Regions from separate parts of the Lysinibacillus sp. JK80 genome, predicted to be linked through region 2. Evidence: riboswitches for the same ligand, from Rfam matches in the RefSeq annotation. Region 2 holds a riboswitch; each other region holds the start of a gene.

Region 1 (6,397 bases), 2.2 Mb from region 2:
ATCAAAAGCAGCTGAAGCGCAAAATCGAGGGGAAGTACCCCTTTACGACCATGTTATTTTAGGTCTAGGTCAAAACATGTCCCGTGACGTGCTATATGACCGTATTAATCGTCGTGTTGATTTAATGGTGGAAAATGGTCTTCTGCAAGAGGTGAAGGGATTATGGCAGCAAAATATCCGTGGAGTACAGTCTATACAAGCCATCGGGTATAAAGAATTATATGATTATTTAGATGGCAAATGTACCCTAGAGGAAGCCCTTGATAGCCTAAAACAAAATTCCCGTCGCTATGCAAAAAGACAGCTTACTTATTTCCGTAATAAAATGGATGTCCATTTTATTACGCCGGATGATCGATTATAAGAATAAAGAAAAATTTCTAAAAATTACTAATTGATAAATTGGTAGAACGTGCTACTATAGGAATGAAGAGGTAGAAAGTTAGTAGGGAGGCTATTTGATGAAATCAATCAATTTGCAAGATACGTTCTTGAACCAACTACGTAAAAACAGTGTTTTTGTAACTGTATTTCTGTTAAACGGATTTCAGTTAAAAGGGACTGTGAAATCATATGATAATTTTACAGTATTACTACTTGATGCTGAGAATAAGCAGCACCTAATCTACAAGCATGCCATTTCTACATTCGTACCAGCAAAACAAATAGAGTTTTTAGAGACAGAAGTATAATAAGTTTGTTAAACAGTTAGTGTTCTCACACTGGCTGTTTTTTTTGCTACAAGCTATAATGATAGTGGAATTTGATATTTTGGAGGACAAAGTTTATGAAAACAATGGAAACAACACAATTATTAGATCTGTTAGATGCAAATGAGGACCTATATATTATCGATGTACGTGAAGAGGATGAAGTAGCCCATGGCATGATCCCAGGTGCTCAACATATTGCACTCGGAACTATCCCTGAACGTTTAGAGGAATTAGATGTAGAAAAGCCATATATTATTGTATGTAAGGCTGGAGCTCGTTCTGCCAATGCGTGTGCTTACTTAGAGGCACAAGGATTTGATGTAACAAACCTTGAAGGCGGCATGCTGGCTTATGATGGAGAATTAGAATTTAAATAAATCATGAAAAAAGAAAGAGTATACACTCTTTCTTTTTTCATGATTATTTTTTCAAGGCATCCATGATAAAATTAAAATTCTCTTCAAAGTTTTTGTAGATATTAACATTTTTTTGTCCCTGCACTTTTGAAGCATAACTAGCAAAGTTTAGACCAGCTCCATAAATTTGTAGTGCTCCATTCGCCAAATCCCCTTTTTGGAGAAGCTCAATGCCATCTTTCAAGAAATTTTGACTCTCCTCGAAATGACACTCCGTAATGTATTTATCACCACTATGAAATAACTTTAAATTTTCTAGTATTTTATTTGCTGTCTCTTCACTGATCGAAGCGTCGATATTGATTAACAACTGATTGATCGGTTTTACGAGTTTGGCATAGAGGCTATCGTGCGTTTCACAGGTTTCAGCAATAGCGTTTCTTAATTGTTTTGTATTCATCGTATCTACTCCTAACTTTTCATCGTTTTACTATTGATACTTACCCTAATTTTAATCATAGAAATAATTTATGTTTACATTGAACAGATTATTAAGGTTTCAACTTTTATGTTCAACATTACTCAGTGAATTGGCAGAACATATGCTATGGAAGGTAGAGATGATGGAAAAGTCTGTAGTTTACTTGTTATGGCAATTGATTCAGTAATGGATTTTTGTACAAGCCGAGTGTTAGACATAGAGAATTCTAAAAAGCACTAATTATGGAAGACTAGGAATCAAGTGAAGGAATCATTTATTGTGACAAGCACTTGATAAGCTTATATTGGGAATACAGTATGTACTAAGTTAACACTCAAAAAAATTTTCCCTCTTGACACTAAAAAAGTTGTAAAGTAGATTTAACATAATTACATAAAAGCAATAGGTGCCCATTAGGGAGAATAGGGAATAAAGTGAAAAGCTTTAGCGGACCCGCCACTGTATAAGGGAATTTCATAGTGTATGCCACTAGCAAATTGCTGGGAAGGTACTATGAGGTGTTGAACTTGAGCCAGGAGACCTGCCTACATGCTATAGAAGATATAGATGATGGAAAAGTCTGTAGTTTATTTGTCATGACAATAAACTACAGACTTTTTATTTTGTCTTATGAGAACGAGAGGAGAAATAATCATGCAATTATTACAAGACACGATTCAAAACATTCAGGGGGCTGATATGAAAAGTATGGAGCAAGCTAGAAAGCGGATTGATGCGCTTTGTAAGCCCCCGGGTAGCTTGGGTAAACTAGAATCAATTGCCGTACAGCTCTCTGGTATAACAGGACAATTATATCCGACGGTCAACAAAAAAGTGATGATTGTCTGTGCTGCAGATCATGGTGTTTGCGAGGAAGGTGTAACCACGAATCCACAAGATGTTACGGTCTTTCAAACATTAAATTTTCCTAAGGGGGGTACAGGCGTTTGTGCGATTGCGGGGATTACCAATGCAAAGGTGGTCACAGTAGATGTGGGTGTAAAAGAAGATATTCCACTTGATGCAGGTGTCATTATTCATAAAATTAAATATGGTACAGATAACATGGCACATGGTCCAGCTATGGCCAAACAAGAAGCCATTCAATCGATAGAAGTAGGAATCCGTGTGGCCACTGAGGAAATCATAAAAGGTGCTGATGTACTTGGGACTGGAGAAATGGGCATCGGCAATACAACACCAAGTGCTGCGATATTAGCTGTTTTAACGGGATGCAACCCTATCGAAGTAACGGGGTTTGGTGCAGGAGTAGGCCAAGGAGGCATTGCCTATAAAGCGGCAGTTATTGAAAAAGCAATTACCTTAAATAAGCCTAATCCAAATGATGTTATTGATGTTCTGGCTAAGGTTGGAGGGTTAGAGATAGGGGCTATGACAGGTATTATTCTTGGCGCTGCTGCCCATCGTAAACCCGTTGTCATTGATGGATTTATTTCAACTATAGCAGCCCTCATTGCTTATAAGCTCGAACCAAAAGTAATCGATTATATCATTCCTTCCCATGCTTCAGAGGAACCAGGGGCAAAAATTGCCGCTGCCTTACTAGGCATTGAACCAATGTTGCACATGAATATGCGTTTAGGCGAAGGTTCTGGAGCAGCCTTAGCCTTTCCGATTTTAGATGCAGCTTGCTCGATGATGAAAAACATGGCGACTTTAGAAGAATCAATGCAGTTGTTAAAAAGATAAAAACAATAAAACAGCCAATGACTTAATTTTTGGTCATTGGCTGAATGGTGTTTATGCACGATTTAACTTTCGTAATGGCAAGCGCCACTTCATCATATAGGAAAGAATACGTAAAGCTGTAATCACTGCGAATAAAATATAAAGGAAAATGTCTCCTGTAAAAACCTCGAATCCGATTAGCAATCCTGCAAGAGCTGCCCAAACACCATAAACTTCATCACGGAGAACTAATGGTTTTCTTCTAGCTAATAAATCTCGTACAATACCCCCACCTGAACCTGTCAAAACAGCAGCTACAATGACTGCGCTTACTGGCATATCAAGCTTAACAGCATAGAGTGCGCCTTGAATAGCGAATGCTGATAAGCCAATCGCATCTGTGAAGTTACCCCAACGATGCCAATGTTGAATCAGATGATGCGGAAAAATAAAGAATATCGTAATCGCAGCAAGCGCTATTTGAAACATCATATCCTGTCCCCAAAGTGTTGTGACAGGTAGTCCAATGAGTAAATTTCGGATAGCTCCTCCACCAAAAGCAGTCACAATACCAAGTATATATACACCGAATAAATCGTATTCTTCTTCCATGGCAATAATTGCCCCAGAAATAGCAAAGGCAATTGTTCCTATAATACTAAAAACCTCCCAAGCCATCCCTTTCACCCCTTCTATCAATAAATAAACTTTATTAAAAGTTAAAAGACTTTTTACGTAACAGAATCTATGAATTTAATAGCCAAAATCGGTCATTAAATACGCATCTTGAAATGAGTCCGCACATTAGCTTAGCGTAAAATCCTCTTAGAAACAATAGGCAAGTTTTACAGGTGCACATACAAATTGATAAAATGTGATTAAAATAAAGAAAAACATTCGTCAAAAGCGTTCATATACCAGTAGTTGGTTAGGGAATTCTAGAGTGATTGAAGTCAATTTAGATAGTCAATAAATCTTACTGATTGAAATGCGAGACATTGTGAAATGGAGAAGAAAGAATGACGTTTACATCAAATTTATCAACAGAAACGCTATCGTTAGCGGCAAAAGTAGAGGAGCAAGTTCGGCCTTATCATGCCAATGTAGAAGAAATGGCGTTCTACAATCAGCAGAAGGTGCTAGCAGCTTTCAGAAAGCATCAAGTAAGTGATTATCATTTACACCCATCAAACGGCTATGGCTATGATGATGAGGGGCGCGATAATCTAGAGCGTGTTTATGCGGAGGTATTTGGTGCAGAGGCAGCCATAGTCCGACCACAAATTATTTCAGGCACACATGCAATCACGCTTAGTCTATTCGGTGTTTTGCGTCCTGGTGATGAGCTGCTTTATATTTCTGGGCAGCCATATGATACATTGCAATCCATTGTCGATGGTGGTGATAAAGATACAGGTTCACTGAAAGATTATAAAATCGGTTATCGACATGTGGATTTACTAGATAATCAGGTTATTGATTGGGCAGGTGTAGAAGCGGCCATTACAGCACAAACCAAAATGATTGCGATTCAGCGTTCAAAAGGCTATGCCACACGTCCATCTTTTACAATTGAAGAAATTGCAGAAATGTGTGTAAAGGTACGTAAAATAGCTCCGAAAGCTATTATTTTTGTAGATAACTGCTATGGCGAGTTTGTAGAGGCGCAGGAACCTACAGAGGTCGGGGCTGACTTAATGGCAGGATCACTCATTAAAAATCCAGGTGGAGGCTTGGCTAAAATTGGTGGCTATATTGCTGGACGCGCAGATTTAGTGGAGAAATGTGCCTATCGTATGACATCTCCAGGTATTGGAGCAGAAGCGGGGGCCACATTAAATACACTAGGTGATTTTTATCAAGGGTTTTTCCTGGCACCACATGTTGTATCGCAAGCACTAAAAGGGGCGATATTTACAGCTGCAATGCTTGAGGAAATCGGCATGAGCACTTCTCCGAGCTATCATGCGAAGCGTACAGATTTAATTCAATCAGTATCGTTCCAAACGGCTCAGCAAATGATTGATTTTTGTCGTGAAATACAAGCGAACTCACCGATAAATGCCCATTATGCTCCTGAACCAGCCTATATGCCAGGCTATGAAGATGATGTCATTATGGCAGCTGGAACATTTATTCAGGGGTCCAGCATTGAGCTAACAGCGGATGGCCCAATACGACCTCCATATACAGCATTTATCCAGGGGGGACTAACATATGAACACGTTAAATTTGCTATTTGCAGTGCGGTTCAAGCCATTCAAAAAGCATAACAAGACAATAGATAAAGCTTAAATATGAATAGTTTTTTACAATTTTTAATCGAATTGAAAAAAATAGTGCCAACCATGTTAGATAACCTTACATGGTTGGTTGACAGTAAAAAAATTTCGTTATATGATAAGCGGGTATTGGAGGAGGACTTAAATGAGTCGTGAAATTAGACGAACTATGCCGTTATTATCGATGAGTATCGTGATGCAATTAACAGAGCTTTCGGCAAGACAAATTCGTTATTATGAAGAACACCATTTAATTGAGCCGCACCGAACAGAAGGCAATCGACGTATGTTTTCACTAAATGACGTCGACACATTGCTTGAGGTTAAAGATTACTTAGAACAGGGTATGAATATGGCGAAGATTAAAAAAATATTTGCTAAAAAGAAAAGTCCTGTTGCAACAACTGATGAGCAAGATTTAAGTGATTCAGAATTACGCCAAATTATGCGTGAAGAAATGCGTCAAGCACAGCGCATGCAAAAATCGTCCATCCGAAGAGGGGATTTATCTCGATTCTATTAATAAATAGGGTAGGGTAAACATAAAAGCTAGACAAATTATAGGAGTGTGGAAAACTGTGGGTAAATACACAAAAGAGGACATTAAACGTCTCATCGAAGAAAAAAACGTAAGCTTTATTCGTTTACAATTTACAGATATTCTTGGCACTATCAAAAATGTTGAGATTCCTGTAAGTCAATTAGACAAAGCACTTGAAAATAAAATGATGTTTGATGGCTCATCTATTGAAGGTTTCGTTCGAATCGAAGAATCTGATATGTATTTATATCCTGATCTTGATACTTTCGTAGTATTCCCTTGGACTTCTGAAAAAGGGAAAGTAGCACGTTTTATCTGTGATGTTTACACTGCGA
Region 2 (6,397 bases):
GCTGTTACCAAAAGAGAGTGTTGGGGTAAAGGAAATATCTCATTGATGACAAGCTCATTTGGGTTTCCTAACATCGGAATGTCTTTGCGCAATAAGAGAGGTTTGCCCATATCGACAATCACTTCTATTACACGATTGTCTTGCACCACTACCTGTGCCAGCATAATCCCGGATTTCGTTTCAATCGTAATTAGCTCTTGTCGTACAATATGACGTTCAAAAATATACTTAGCAACACAGCGAAGACCGTTACCACAATTTGTCCCCTCAGATCCATCTTTATTAAATACACGCATACCACAGTCAGCAATTTTAGAGGGTTGGATAATAATCAATCCATCTGAGCCAATACCAGTATGGACATTGGCCATTTTTTGAGCCAATTCACAAAAGATATCTTCCTTGTAATCATGTTGGAAAAGATCAAGATAGATATAGCTGTTGCCAATACCATGCATTTTCGTAAAGGCTATTTGCATACAGTCACTCCTTAAAGGATGTTTTATGTATCTAATAGAAGATGAAACTTTTCTATATTTGGCTAAACCCCTTCGTGAACTGTTCAGGAACATATGTAAGATACGGCTTCCCTGTCATTGGATGTATTTGAATATCCGCAAAAACACCAAATACATCTTGCAGCACTGTTGGCGTAAGTACTTCCTCTGGTGTACCATGACAAACTATTCGCCCTTGCTGTAAAACGTAAATTTGATCGCAATACATAGCAGCAATATTCAAATCATGTAAAGCTGCTACTACGGTTAAATGCAAAGTCTGAATTAAATCCATAAGTTGAAGTTGATGTTGAATATCTAAATGATTCGTCGGCTCATCTAATATTAATATCTGTGCTTGTTGAGCGAGTGCCCTTGCAACCATGACACGTTTTTTCTCGCCACCAGAAAGCGAACTAAAGCTTCGTTTCTCTAAATGCGATATGCCCGTTTGTCTAAGAGCCTCTTTAACAATTTGAAAATCTTTCTCTTGATCAAGCTCTAACAGCTTTTTATGTGGGGTTCTTCCCATACTGACTAAATCATGCACAGTGAAATCAAATAATACGGGTGTCTCTTGGCTTACAACAGCCAAATTTTTCGCAATTGCTTTACTTGATTGCTTTAATATATCTTGCTCATTTAATACTACCGATCCACTTTCAGGTTTTAGGAGACGATACATATTTTTTAACAATGTAGATTTTCCGCTCCCATTAGGACCAATTAATCCAACAAATTGCTTTTCTTTTATTTGAATGCTTACATCATGCAGTATACGCTGATCGTAAATGGAGAATGATACTTTTTTCGCTTCTAATGTCATGGAAGTTAATCTCCTTCACCGAAAGAATAGTTGTTACGACGGAGAAGCCAAATGAAAAATGGTCCTCCACAAAAAGCTGTAATAATACCAATTGGCATTTCCTGAGGAGCAATAATAATTCGAGCAAAAGCATCTGCCCACACTAAGAATATTCCACCTATTAAAGCACTGATAGGTATTACGTATTTATAGTTTGAGCCCACAATTAAACGCACAATATGGGGAATAATCAATCCCACAAATCCTATAGAACCACTAACTGCGACAAGCACACCTGTTAATAGAGATACTAGTAGTATTAACTGAATACGGAATTGCTGAAGATTAACGCCTAATGTCACTGCCGCCTCTTCTCCTAGTAATAATAAATTTAAATTGCGATAGTGTAGCCACAGTAGCCCAAATACAATAAAAAATACGAAAGCTGGAATCACAATATTATTCCATTTGGCTCCAGCTAAACTACCTAGCATCCAAAACATAACAGCCTTTAAGGCCCCTTCTTGCTTTGACATCATTAAAATAAAGTTAGAGATAGCCGTTAAGATAAAGGACACAGCCATGCCTGCCAATAGCAAGCGGAAAATAGAGACACGTCCCCCAACACGTGATAAGAAAAAGACAAGTGCAATGGCAAGTAATGAACCAAGGAATGCGGATACTGAAAGAGCGTAAATACCTAAAAATGAAAAGGCTCCTAAAATAATCACAGAAGTAGCTCCGACAGCTGCCCCTGAAGAAATCCCTAGAATATACGGGTCTGCAATAGAATTACGTACTAGTGCCTGAATGGCTGCCCCTGCAATAGCTAACCCCGCTCCTACTATCACAGCTAGCAAAACACGAGGTGCTCTTATTTGCCAGATGATGATTTCCTGAGAGCGACTCCAATCTTGCTCGATCGAATTTTGTATAAAAGGAATTTTAGAAAGAATAACTTTCCATACATATAACGGTGTAACTGAAACTGAGCCAACCATTACAGCAAAGGTCATTGAAACAATTAATACCATGAAAAGTACGAAGGAAAATAACATAAATTTTTTATTCATCTGTTTTAAACTCCTACTGAATATTGATGAATGAAGCAATAAAAAAAGGTATCCCATGCGAAAATGCGCATAGAAATACCCAAGATTAAACAAAGTCAGAAAAATATCCAGCTATTGTCCGTAATTGCTTGCATCCTCGTGGGCATTACAGGTATTACTAAATGGCAGGTCTCCTGGCTTCGATTCACTATCCTATAATTGCCTTCCCATTCTTAAACAGTGGCAAATCATATTATAGGATTCCTCGTTACAGTTGCGGGACAGCGTCGGACTTCCACCGACTTCCCTTTTAAGTGACATTCAAAATGTCACACCAATAGTATTTGAAGTTATAAAATTGTGACGGTTCTATCATACATTTTTATAGATAGATAGTCTACTTCAATTTAATCCAACAATTGAGTTAACTTATTTAAATAATAAGGTTGACACAAATACATTCGTTTTTTACACTAGCAGTAATAACTTATAAAACGAGGTGAAATCATGGCAACTGTTACACAACATAGTCACCATAAGTTAAGAACTGTTGACATTACCTACATTGGATTATTTACAACGTTAATGATGGTGGGTGCTAATATCACTTCCTTTGCACCTTTTATGGTAGTTGGTGGTGTACCCATTACGCTTCAAACCTTCTTTGCAATTTTAGCAGGGCTTATTCTTGGTAGTAGAAAAGGTGCGCTCGCCTGCACAATTTATATGTGCGTAGGATTGGCAGGAGCTCCTGTCTTTGCTCGTTTCGGTGGTGGAATTGGCCAAATTTTAAGCCCTACCTTTGGGTTTATTATTACATTTATATTTGCGGCATTTGTTGCGGGGTTGATCGTAGAACGAAGCGGAACAAAGAAAAGTTTTATCGTAGCTGCTTTGGTAGCAACGGCTATAAATTATTTGATAGGAACAAATTGGATGTTTTTTGCCTATAAGCTATGGGCAAGTGCGCCAGAGAATTTTTCATATAAGCTCGTTTGGCTTTGGATGATTCCTCCACTACCAAAAGATATTATTTTAGCTATTTTTGCTGGTATCTTCGCCCATAGATTACAAAAAACATTGAAGATCATGCCCATTCAATAGCATATCTCCCCGCCAGACTAAAGAAATGTTTTTCATAGGTTATATCCATCGTTTCTGCACATTTATTTGCTACATTAGGAGCACATAGTGAGGAGGATATCATATGAAATTCAATAAAAGATGGTCAGTCGGACTATTATCAGTAGTCGCTCTAATTAGTTTATCGGCTTGTACAGAGGATCAAACAAAACCTGCGTCCACTTCTAATGAAGCTGCTGAAGAAATGGATCATTCTACAATGAACCATTCAAGTTCTGGCGAAGTACCAGTAACGTTAAAAAAAGCTGAAAATCCGAAATTTCCTATAGGAAGCACAGCCATTATTACAGATGGACATATGGAAGGTATGAAAGGGGCCGAAGCAACAATAGTAGGTGCCTATACTACAACTGCCTATGTTATTTCCTATGAGCCTACATCTGGTGGAAAGCGAATAGAAAAGCATAAGTGGGTAATTCATGAAGAATTAATTGACCCACAAGAAGCACCACTGGCTCCTGGAACAGAAGTAAAAACGGACGCAACACATATGGAAGGTATGGAAAATGCAACTGTCCTTATTGACGAGGCTGTGCAAACAACTGTATATATGGTTGATTATACTTCCACTACAAGTGGTGAAGCTGTAACAAATCATAAATGGGTAACAGAAGAAGAGCTTAGTCCAAAATAATAGAAATAACCTCTACCTTCAATTCTGGTAGAGGTTAATTTCTAGCTTTTATGTTCCATTTGCTTTCTCTTTGCAGACTTATGCCATTTATAGCCAATGCCCCAAACGGTTTGCAAGTAATCATCCGCCGGAAAACCACTTTTTCTTAATTTTTCTCGTAAATTACGTACATGTGAATCAATGGTACGATCTTCAATCGTTACATCATATCCCCAAACGGCATGTATAAGGTGTTCCCTAGAAAATGCTCTATTTTGATAATCTAAAAATAGGGCGAGCATGGCAAATTCCTTTGGTGTTAATGGAATTGCCTTATGTTGAAAATATACTTCAAAGGACTCTCTATCTAAACAAAGCCCTTCAAAGTTAATCACTTTTTCTTCAGATATCGTTCTTCTTAATACAGCATGTATGCGTGCTAACAATTCTTCCTCATCAAAAGGCTTTAAAACGTAGTCATCAGCACCAAGATTTAAACCTTTTACAATATCAGCGTGTTCTCCTTTTGCAGTAAGCATAATGATAGGAACATCCCAAAACTTCCTAATTTCCTGGCAAACCTGCCACCCATCCATCTCTGGCATCATAATATCCAAAAGAACTAAATCCACATGCTCTTCTTCTAAAAAATCCAATGCCTCTTGTATAGAAGACATTGCTCTACAAATAAATAGTGGTTCCAAATAAAGGGTTAATAAATCTAACATTCTTGGTTCATCATCAATGCATAAAATCGTTTTCATTCGTTTCTACTCCTTTAAATGATAATTCAAAAGTAGTCCCTTTATTTATTTCACTTCTAACCTTTATTTCTCCCCCATGTGCTTGTACAAGCTCCTTGACAATAGCAAGCCCAAGTCCAGATCCACCTAAAGCACGACTACGTGATTTTTCCACTCGATAAAACCGATCAAAAATATACGGTAAATCCTTCTTTGGAATTCCTTTCCCTGTGTCTTCAACGATGATGCTTAAAATTCCACTGTCTTGTTTTACAGTGACTGTAGTCATATCTCCTGGTGCACAATAGATTAATGCATTATTTAATAGATTAATCAGAATTTGCTCAAGTCTTGCTTCATCTGCACATAGTGTTAAGCCATTATCACAACGTACAACTAAATAGATACCTTTATCTTGAAAAGCGGGACTTAATTTTTCTTCAATGCTTGTAAAAAACGGCTCTAAATGTAAGCAATGTTTTTCAATTACAAATGAGTTTTCATCCATTTTCGCTAAATCAAATAAATCTTTGATTAATCTAGAAAGTCTATTTGTTTCTTCTATTATAATAGCTAAATACTTTTGACGATCTTGCCCTGTTAAATCCCGTTTAGCAAGAATGTCTGTATAGCCTTTAATAAAAGTTAGCGGTGTACGAAGCTCATGTGCAATACTTGATAAAAACTCCTTACGCTCTTGCCTTAGATGATTTAAATCATTGGATAAAAGCTGGATAGCATTTGATAAATCCCCAAGCTCATCTTTTCCATTCGTAGAAAGAGCAACTGTAAAATCACCCTTACTCATTTTCAATGTAGCCTCTTTCATTTGAATAAGTGGCTTAGCCAGCTTACGAGATAGAACAACAATGACTGCAATACTGACTAGACCAGATACAATACCCACGATGAGAAAATGCTTATTCAGCCGTTTCATTAATGCATGGATGGAATCGGTATTTTGAAACATAAATACATAGCCAATCGTTCCTTGCTGATTTTGAATAGGGCTTATAGTCGCAATTGCTTTAACTTCTTGCCAATTGTCTTGTAAAACCCTTCCTTCATAAGGTATTTCCCCCTCTATTTCACGAATCAGATCACTGATTTCTTGATGTGGCTGTGAGGATGCAAGGATTGTCCCGAAATGGTCAGTCACCACGACATCTGTACTTGCTTCTGATTCCATAAGAACGACATGTGCTAGTGTTTCATTATTGAAGTTCTGTTCTAATATAGTACGATGTGAATTTCCTATCGCTTGTAAACGCTCTAGTTCCTCTTCCACTCTAGAATTCGTCAGGGAAACATGCAAAAAAAACATCATAAAGGTTTCAATACAAAACAATGTGATGAAGAAGATAATGCCCAGCTTTAATGATAATTTTCTCATCCATAACCACCATTTTAGAATTTCTTAAAAGTATATCTTGAAAGTGTGAAGATTTCATGCAGAAGTAGCATCTTTCCAAACAAAAAATGCCCATAAGTATATTGTATACCTATGGGTCATACTATTGAACATTCATTAGAATTTGTATGAA
Region 3 (6,397 bases), 1.4 Mb from region 2:
CGCGCAAGATGAGTGAAATAATCTCGGCACTGTTTCGTAGGAAGCCTTGTCCTCCTAAGTATAGTGGATAGAAAAAGCCAGAATAAAACAGGAAAGATTCAAGCATAACGGATGAAAACATCGCTTTCCATAAGCTCTCTGGATTGCCTTCTTCAATACTATTATAAATGTCTGCTATTTTATTGGCTTTATACTGTAGAAATTCATTTTTCTTGACCCATTCAAATAGCTCGTCGATTTCTTCGTTTGTACAAAGCGTTGTGAAAATATAAGAATAGGACTTGGCATGTATCGCCTCGAATGCATCAAAAACGGTTAGGACAGCCTTTTCCTGTAAATCGTCTGTATAAGCAGCAACACGATTCATTCCGATATTTGTTTGTACAGTATCCAGTAAGGTTAATCCTGCAAATACTTTTTTATATGTGTCCTGATGCTCAAAGCTTTTCCATTGTTTAATATCTTTACTGACCGCAATTTCTTCTGGAAACCAAATTTGCTTCCATTGCTGGTCCCAAAATATTTGGGCAAGCTCACTTGTTGCCTTATTCCAATTGACTGCCTCATAAATTATATTTGACATGCTACACACTCCTCTAAGCTTTGTAATCGTTGACGAACATAGTAAACAGACTTAATGCCTTTTATCCACGCATAAATGTATACTTTAGCCAATTGTTCGGTTGTCCAATTGTCCGTTACATAAAGCGTCATGGAAATACCTTGGTCAACGTGCTTTTGAGAAGCTGCATATAAATCAATTAAATCATACGGATTTACATCATACGCCTCCACATATAAATGACTATTGTCATTTGTTAAATGAGGCATTGGATAAATGGTTCTACTATCGGCGTAATCACGAACCTCTACGCGCTCTGTACATGGTGCGATTGAAGCCGTACAGCTACGAATATATGAAATACTACCAGTTGGTGCAATAGCCAAACGATAGGAATGGAATAGACCGTACTGCATTACATCCTGCTTTAACGTTTCCCACATCTTGTTTGTGATGATTGGAATATTGCCAAGCGCCTTCAACACAGCAGGCGATAGTTCTTCTTCAGTTTTATTGATATATTGGTCAAAATAGCTACCTGATGCATAATCACTGTCCTCAAATCGGTAGAAGGTTGCAGCTTTTTCTTTCGCCATTTCCATCGAAGATTTCAGAGAATAATAGTTCATCGCTTCCATAAAGTGATCCATGAAATCAATGGAATCTTTTGAGCCGTACAGGATGCCTTCTGTCACGAGATGCCCATGGAGGTTCATACAGCCAAGCCCTACAGAATGCATTAATTGATTGGCTTTTGCAACAGACGGAACATTCTTAATATGCGTCATTTGCGATACATTCGTTAATAGGTGCATGGCTGTATCGACTAATGCGCCGAAATCCTTGACTTTACTTGCTGCATGGATATCGATGGAACCTAAGTTACACGATACATCTAATCCATAGTCATTTGGTTGATCCTGGTCCGTAATGATACTTGTCTCTTGTACTTGTAAGATTTCTGTACATAAATTGGACATTTTGACACGTCCAATATTTTTTAAAGGATGTACCTTATTGACATTATCATCAAAGATTTCAAACGGATAGCCTGATTCAAATTGTGCTTTTTTCACCTCTGTGTAAAGCTTTCGTGCATTTAAACGTTTAATTTTACGAATTTTAGGGTTATCAAGTAGCTCGTAGTACATGTCTGAAATAGAAATTTCAGACATACGTTTACCATATTCTTTAAAAATATCATATGGGCTAAACAACACAATATCCTTATCACGTTTCATCAGTTCGAAGAAAATACTAGGTATAATAATCCCTGTTGAAAGGGTTGCGAGGCGAATTTTATCATCAGCATTTGGTTTTTTTGATGAAATGAAATTTTCTATGTCTGCATGGAAAATATTTAGATAGACAACACCTGAGCCATTTCGTTGCCCTAGCTGATTAGAATAACTGAAAGAATTTTCTAACAGTTTCGCTACTGGGATGACACCACTTGCACGATTTAATATCTCTTTAATTGGATCACCTAATGGACGTAAATCAGTTAAGTTGACCCCAACTCCACCACCAAGGCGTGATAGCTCTAAACAATAGCCAATATTTTCAGCAATACTATTCATGGAGTCATCCATTGATAATTTAAAGCAGCTGACTAATTCACCACGTGCTTTCTTACCACTATTTAAAGCAGTTGGTGTTGCAGGCTGATAGGCTTCCATCATTGCTTCGACAGAGCGTTCTGCTAGAGCCGTGTTGCCTTGAGCTAAATACAAAGCAATAATGACAATACGATCCTCATACTTTTCTAAGATTTCTTCCCCATCACGACTTTTCATAGCATAGCTATCGTAAAATTTGCTTGCGCTCATAAAGGATGGAAAGCGGAAATTATAATCATAGGCTTTCTTGTACAGCTTCTTAATAAATTCCATTTCGTACATGTCGATAAATGCTTTCTCATAGTAGCCCTCATCAACTAAATAGCGTATTTTTTCCTCAATATCTATAAAATAACGCAAACGTACGTTAACATACTCTAAAAAGTAGCGGCGCGTAGCTTCGCGGTCCTTTTCTAACTCAAGTAATCCAGTTGTACTATAACGATTCAGTACGTCATTATTAAGCTTTAAATAGGTTTTCATCTCATTACCCTCGTTTCATAAAACGTTTGTATTGCTTCGTAATCCGTTTGATTACCTCGTAAATCTAATTTCCTTACTAAGGGTACATGATAGGTAGCAGCGATTTTCTCACCAGCAGCGCCAAATACATGATGACCGAAGTTACTATTACCACTGGCAACTACTCCTTTACAAAAATCCCTGTTTTTTTCTAAGAAACGTTGTACCTTTGCTGGAATGTCACCTAAACCATCTGTGTAGGTAATTAAGAGATATGGCTTGTTCAATCGCAATTCTTCCGAGAGCTCGATACATTCTGCCTTTAATTTGGATACAACATTTCGGACATTACCTGTACGACTCGCGTAAACAATCATAGGGCAATCAACTCAATTTGAGAAACAATTTCCTGAACATCTCCTATGAAAGTTTCATTCATCTCTAAAACAGGCACACTTAAAAAACCTGCGTCAATAATCGTTTGCTTTGCTTGTTCATCGTGATCGATGTTAACAATTTCAGCTTCAAGTCCTGCACGTTGTAGTTCAGATTTTACCCATAGGCATTTTGGACAAATTGTTTTCGTATAAAGTTTCATAGAAATCCCTCTTTTCATAAAATAAAAAAGCCTATCTCCTCTAAAGAGATAGGCTAAATGGAAACGTTAACATACCAAAAATACTGACGTTCCCATCTCTTAATCCCCGAAGAAATGATAAATTTGTTTTATAAAGGCAGGTCTCCTGGCTTTGCTTCATTCTCTGATTCCCTTCCCATGCAAATGCACAGTGGTTGCAATCATCGTCAGCTTCACAGTTGCGGGGACAGCGTCGGAATTGTACCGAACTTCCCTTTTAAACTACATGTAGTAGTACCTTTGTAAAACGAACACAATATATAGTTGTTGTTCAATAGTTTTAAGTGTACCATCCTTCAAATGAAAAGTAAATCAAGATTCTAAACTTCTTTATTTTTGGATTATTCAGTATTTTTAATTATGTAGTTCCAAATAGATTACCACTAATCACTTATACCCAAATCAAAAATCTATTTTTAACGATGTACGTGATTTTCTATTAAAATGGATCTAGAATTCTAATTTGAGTTTAAAGAAATCTTCTATTTTATGTACCATTGAAAAATAGTTGTCTCTATCGTAAGTCCTGAAATAATGATCATCTCTTACCCATTTCAAATGATGCTCATTACATTAATAAAGAGCATGCTTTTATCATAACATGCTCTTACCATTCTATCATTGGGATTATAGTCTAACCTTAACCTCAGTCCCGTCCTGAGCTTTGACATCGACTAGCACAAGTCCTTTATAATTTTGTAGTTCCTTGATAATCGGCTTTAACATTTCTTTGTCGATGAGGGGAAAGGTAAAGTCTATTTTCTTTTTATCGAAGTATGCCTTTGTCCACTTATTGGCTTGTTGCTGAATCCATTTAGAAGTTAAAATGGAGAGGACAATGGTTAGCACAGTATAGGGAACAGGGACGGTAAAGCGAACGTCTTTTGCTTTCACTTTTACATGCATCATTCGTCGCCTCTACTCAATGAAGACTGCAACGGAATCTCCGTTTGCTGATTTTATATCTACAATTTGTCCATCTAGTTCATTTTCAATTGCTTCAAGAAGAAGATTGATGTCGATATCTTTTACGTATTTTTCAGATTGCGGAATACTTGCAGCGATGCTGTGTCCTGCCATCAATACGGCTTTGACAAGTTTAATTGGTAAATTTACCGTGACATTATCATTTTCGGTGGATACAACACGGACCTTTAACGTTTTATCTAAATACTTTGTTTTTTCCACAAATTTATTCTCTGATTCTTCTTTCTGTTGTAGCACTTGAATCAGCTCTGATCCTTTATCCGCATCAATTTTGCCCTCTTGAATCATCGTTAACACTTTTGTAATTTCCTCTTTCATGGTCGTTCCTCCCTATTCGTCTTTTAAGAGCTTTATGGCTTCATCTGTTGTGATTTCGCCATTTTCAAGCATGCTTACAATTTTTTTCTCATCTACTTCATTTTTCTTCTTTTGAGCATAGCCAAGGGATGAAATAATATCATTTAGCTTGCCTCGAACTGTTGGATACGAAACCCCCAGTTCCTTTTCAACCTCTTTAATATTTCCTCGGCAGGTTAAAAATACTTCCACAAAATGAAGCTGATCCTGTGATAAGGATGCTAGCTTCGACAATTCAAACTCATTTTCAATGGTCGTGTGACAATGAGAACACTGTAACTTCGTAATTTTTAATGTTTTACTGCAGACAGGACAATTTGTGATTACTTGATAAGCCATAGTGAACTCCTTCCTTTAAGTTAAGCTGATTATATAATAAAGAAATTAAAGATGTAAATAATAATATTAATAATTTTAATTAAAAAATAAATAAAATTAATATCTTGATTAATTTTATTTATTTTTGTTTCTATATTGCTTTAAAAATTAAGAAAACGCCATTTTTAATTTCTCAAAATGGCGTTTCTGTTTAATTGGGTCTATCCTTCTTTTTTCTTTCCCGCGGGTGTGATGGCAAAATTGCATTGTATAACGCTTGTGAAGCGGGGTGCTGATATGTCCCATCCTTGCCTATCTCCTCCACTAGCTGACCATGCTGCATCACAAGGATGCGATCTGACATAAAACGTGTGGCCTGTAAATCATGTGAAATGAATAGATAAGCAAGCTGTAGCTCTTTTTGAAGTCTTTGCAGTAGCTCTATAATCGTCTTTTGCAAAATCATATCAAGACTACTAATGGCCTCATCTAAAACAATCAGTTTCGGCTTTAATGCAAGAGCTCTAGCAATGTTGACTCGTTGCTGCTGTCCCCCACTTAGCTGTGAGGGATAGTTTTGAGCCATTGCCCACTCTAACTCTACACAGTCTAGTAATTCCCTTACTTTCTGTTGTCGCTCTGCTTTGCTAAAATGCTCGAAATTCAAAAACGGTTCTTCGAGTATTTCGAAAATCGTCTGTTTTAGATTAAATGAATGATAACTATTTTGAAAAACAGCCTGTAAATTTCTTCGTATCATTTTTTTCTCTTTGCTGGGTGCTTCGTATAAATTGACACCTTGAAAGATCAGCTCTCCGTTTGTTGGTCGTTCAATCCCTAAAATAATGCGCCCTAATGTGCTTTTTCCAGAACCACTTTGACCGACGATGCCAAGACATTCTCCTTCCTGAAGTGAAAATGTCACATTCTCTAATACAGGGGCTTCCTGTCCTCGTTTGAATAGAAATGGTCTTTGCGCATAGTATTTCTCAATATTTTTTACTTCTAGTAGCGTCATTTTATCACCTCATAGCATTCTCGCTTGTAAAAGTTTCTTGGTATAGGGATGCTGAGGCGCATCAAAAAAATCAAAAACATTTGCTTGCTCAACGATTTCTCCTTGATACATCACAGCCACATCGTCCGCAAGCTCAGCAATGACACCTAAATCATGCGTGACAAGGAGTATGGTAGCATCTGTTTCTGAGCGAATTTGATTAAATAGTGTTAATACTTGTTTCTGATTGATGGTATCCAGAGCAGTCGTAGGCTCGTCTGCGATGTAGAGGGAGGCCTGTATCGCCATTGACAGAGCAATCATCACACGCTGTAGCATGCCTCCACTTAACTGGAAAGGATAGTAGGACAAGAGCTGCTCTGGCTGAGGTAAATGAACTTTTTTCAAAGCATCAAGGGCGATCTGTCTCATTTCTTTTTTTGTAAGCTTAAAGTGTG

The links. A riboswitch is a leader RNA that binds a small molecule or an ion and turns the genes downstream of it on or off. The one in region 2 is predicted to bind cobalamin.
Region 1: it holds a riboswitch for cobalamin, as region 2 does, so the genes downstream of both, cobT (nicotinate-nucleotide--dimethylbenzimidazole phosphoribosyltransferase) here and HXV90_RS20480 (FecCD family ABC transporter permease) in region 2, are expected to answer to the same signal.
Region 3: it holds a riboswitch for cobalamin, as region 2 does, so the genes downstream of both, HXV90_RS04160 (glutaredoxin family protein) here and HXV90_RS20480 (FecCD family ABC transporter permease) in region 2, are expected to answer to the same signal.

What each region holds. Positions count from the first base shown of each region.
Region 1 covers NZ_CP058997.1:1,858,426-1,864,822, reverse strand. Annotated here, with positions in the region: gene miaA (tRNA (adenosine(37)-N6)-dimethylallyltransferase MiaA) at 1-364, shown strand, start outside; gene hfq (RNA chaperone Hfq) at 462-692, shown strand; gene HXV90_RS09875 (rhodanese-like domain-containing protein) at 788-1,090, shown strand; gene HXV90_RS09870 (hypothetical protein) at 1,134-1,529, opposite strand; cobalamin riboswitch at 1,938-2,113, shown strand; gene cobT (nicotinate-nucleotide--dimethylbenzimidazole phosphoribosyltransferase) at 2,205-3,260, shown strand; gene HXV90_RS09860 (trimeric intracellular cation channel family protein) at 3,312-3,917, opposite strand; gene HXV90_RS09855 (methionine gamma-lyase family protein) at 4,259-5,512, shown strand; gene HXV90_RS09850 (MerR family transcriptional regulator) at 5,667-6,044, shown strand; gene glnA (type I glutamate--ammonia ligase) at 6,100-6,397, shown strand, end outside.
Region 2 covers NZ_CP058997.1:4,080,652-4,087,048, forward strand. Annotated here, with positions in the region: gene dapF (diaminopimelate epimerase) at 1-479, opposite strand, end outside; gene HXV90_RS20475 (heme ABC transporter ATP-binding protein) at 532-1,323, opposite strand; gene HXV90_RS20480 (FecCD family ABC transporter permease) at 1,329-2,375, opposite strand; cobalamin riboswitch at 2,522-2,708, opposite strand; gene HXV90_RS20485 (biotin transporter BioY) at 2,862-3,458, shown strand; gene HXV90_RS20490 (YdhK family protein) at 3,562-4,131, shown strand; gene HXV90_RS20495 (response regulator transcription factor) at 4,173-4,874, opposite strand; gene HXV90_RS20500 (sensor histidine kinase) at 4,852-6,246, opposite strand.
Region 3 covers NZ_CP058997.1:787,446-793,842, forward strand. Annotated here, with positions in the region: gene nrdF (class 1b ribonucleoside-diphosphate reductase subunit beta) at 1-583, opposite strand, end outside; gene nrdE (class 1b ribonucleoside-diphosphate reductase subunit alpha) at 571-2,664, opposite strand; gene nrdI (class Ib ribonucleoside-diphosphate reductase assembly flavoprotein NrdI) at 2,661-3,020, opposite strand; gene HXV90_RS04160 (glutaredoxin family protein) at 3,017-3,241, opposite strand; cobalamin riboswitch at 3,360-3,537, opposite strand; gene HXV90_RS04165 (hypothetical protein) at 3,908-4,189, opposite strand; gene HXV90_RS04170 (SHOCT-like domain-containing protein) at 4,199-4,585, opposite strand; gene HXV90_RS04175 (DUF2089 domain-containing protein) at 4,598-4,963, opposite strand; gene HXV90_RS04180 (ABC transporter ATP-binding protein) at 5,154-5,960, opposite strand; gene HXV90_RS04185 (ABC transporter ATP-binding protein) at 5,970-6,397, opposite strand, start outside.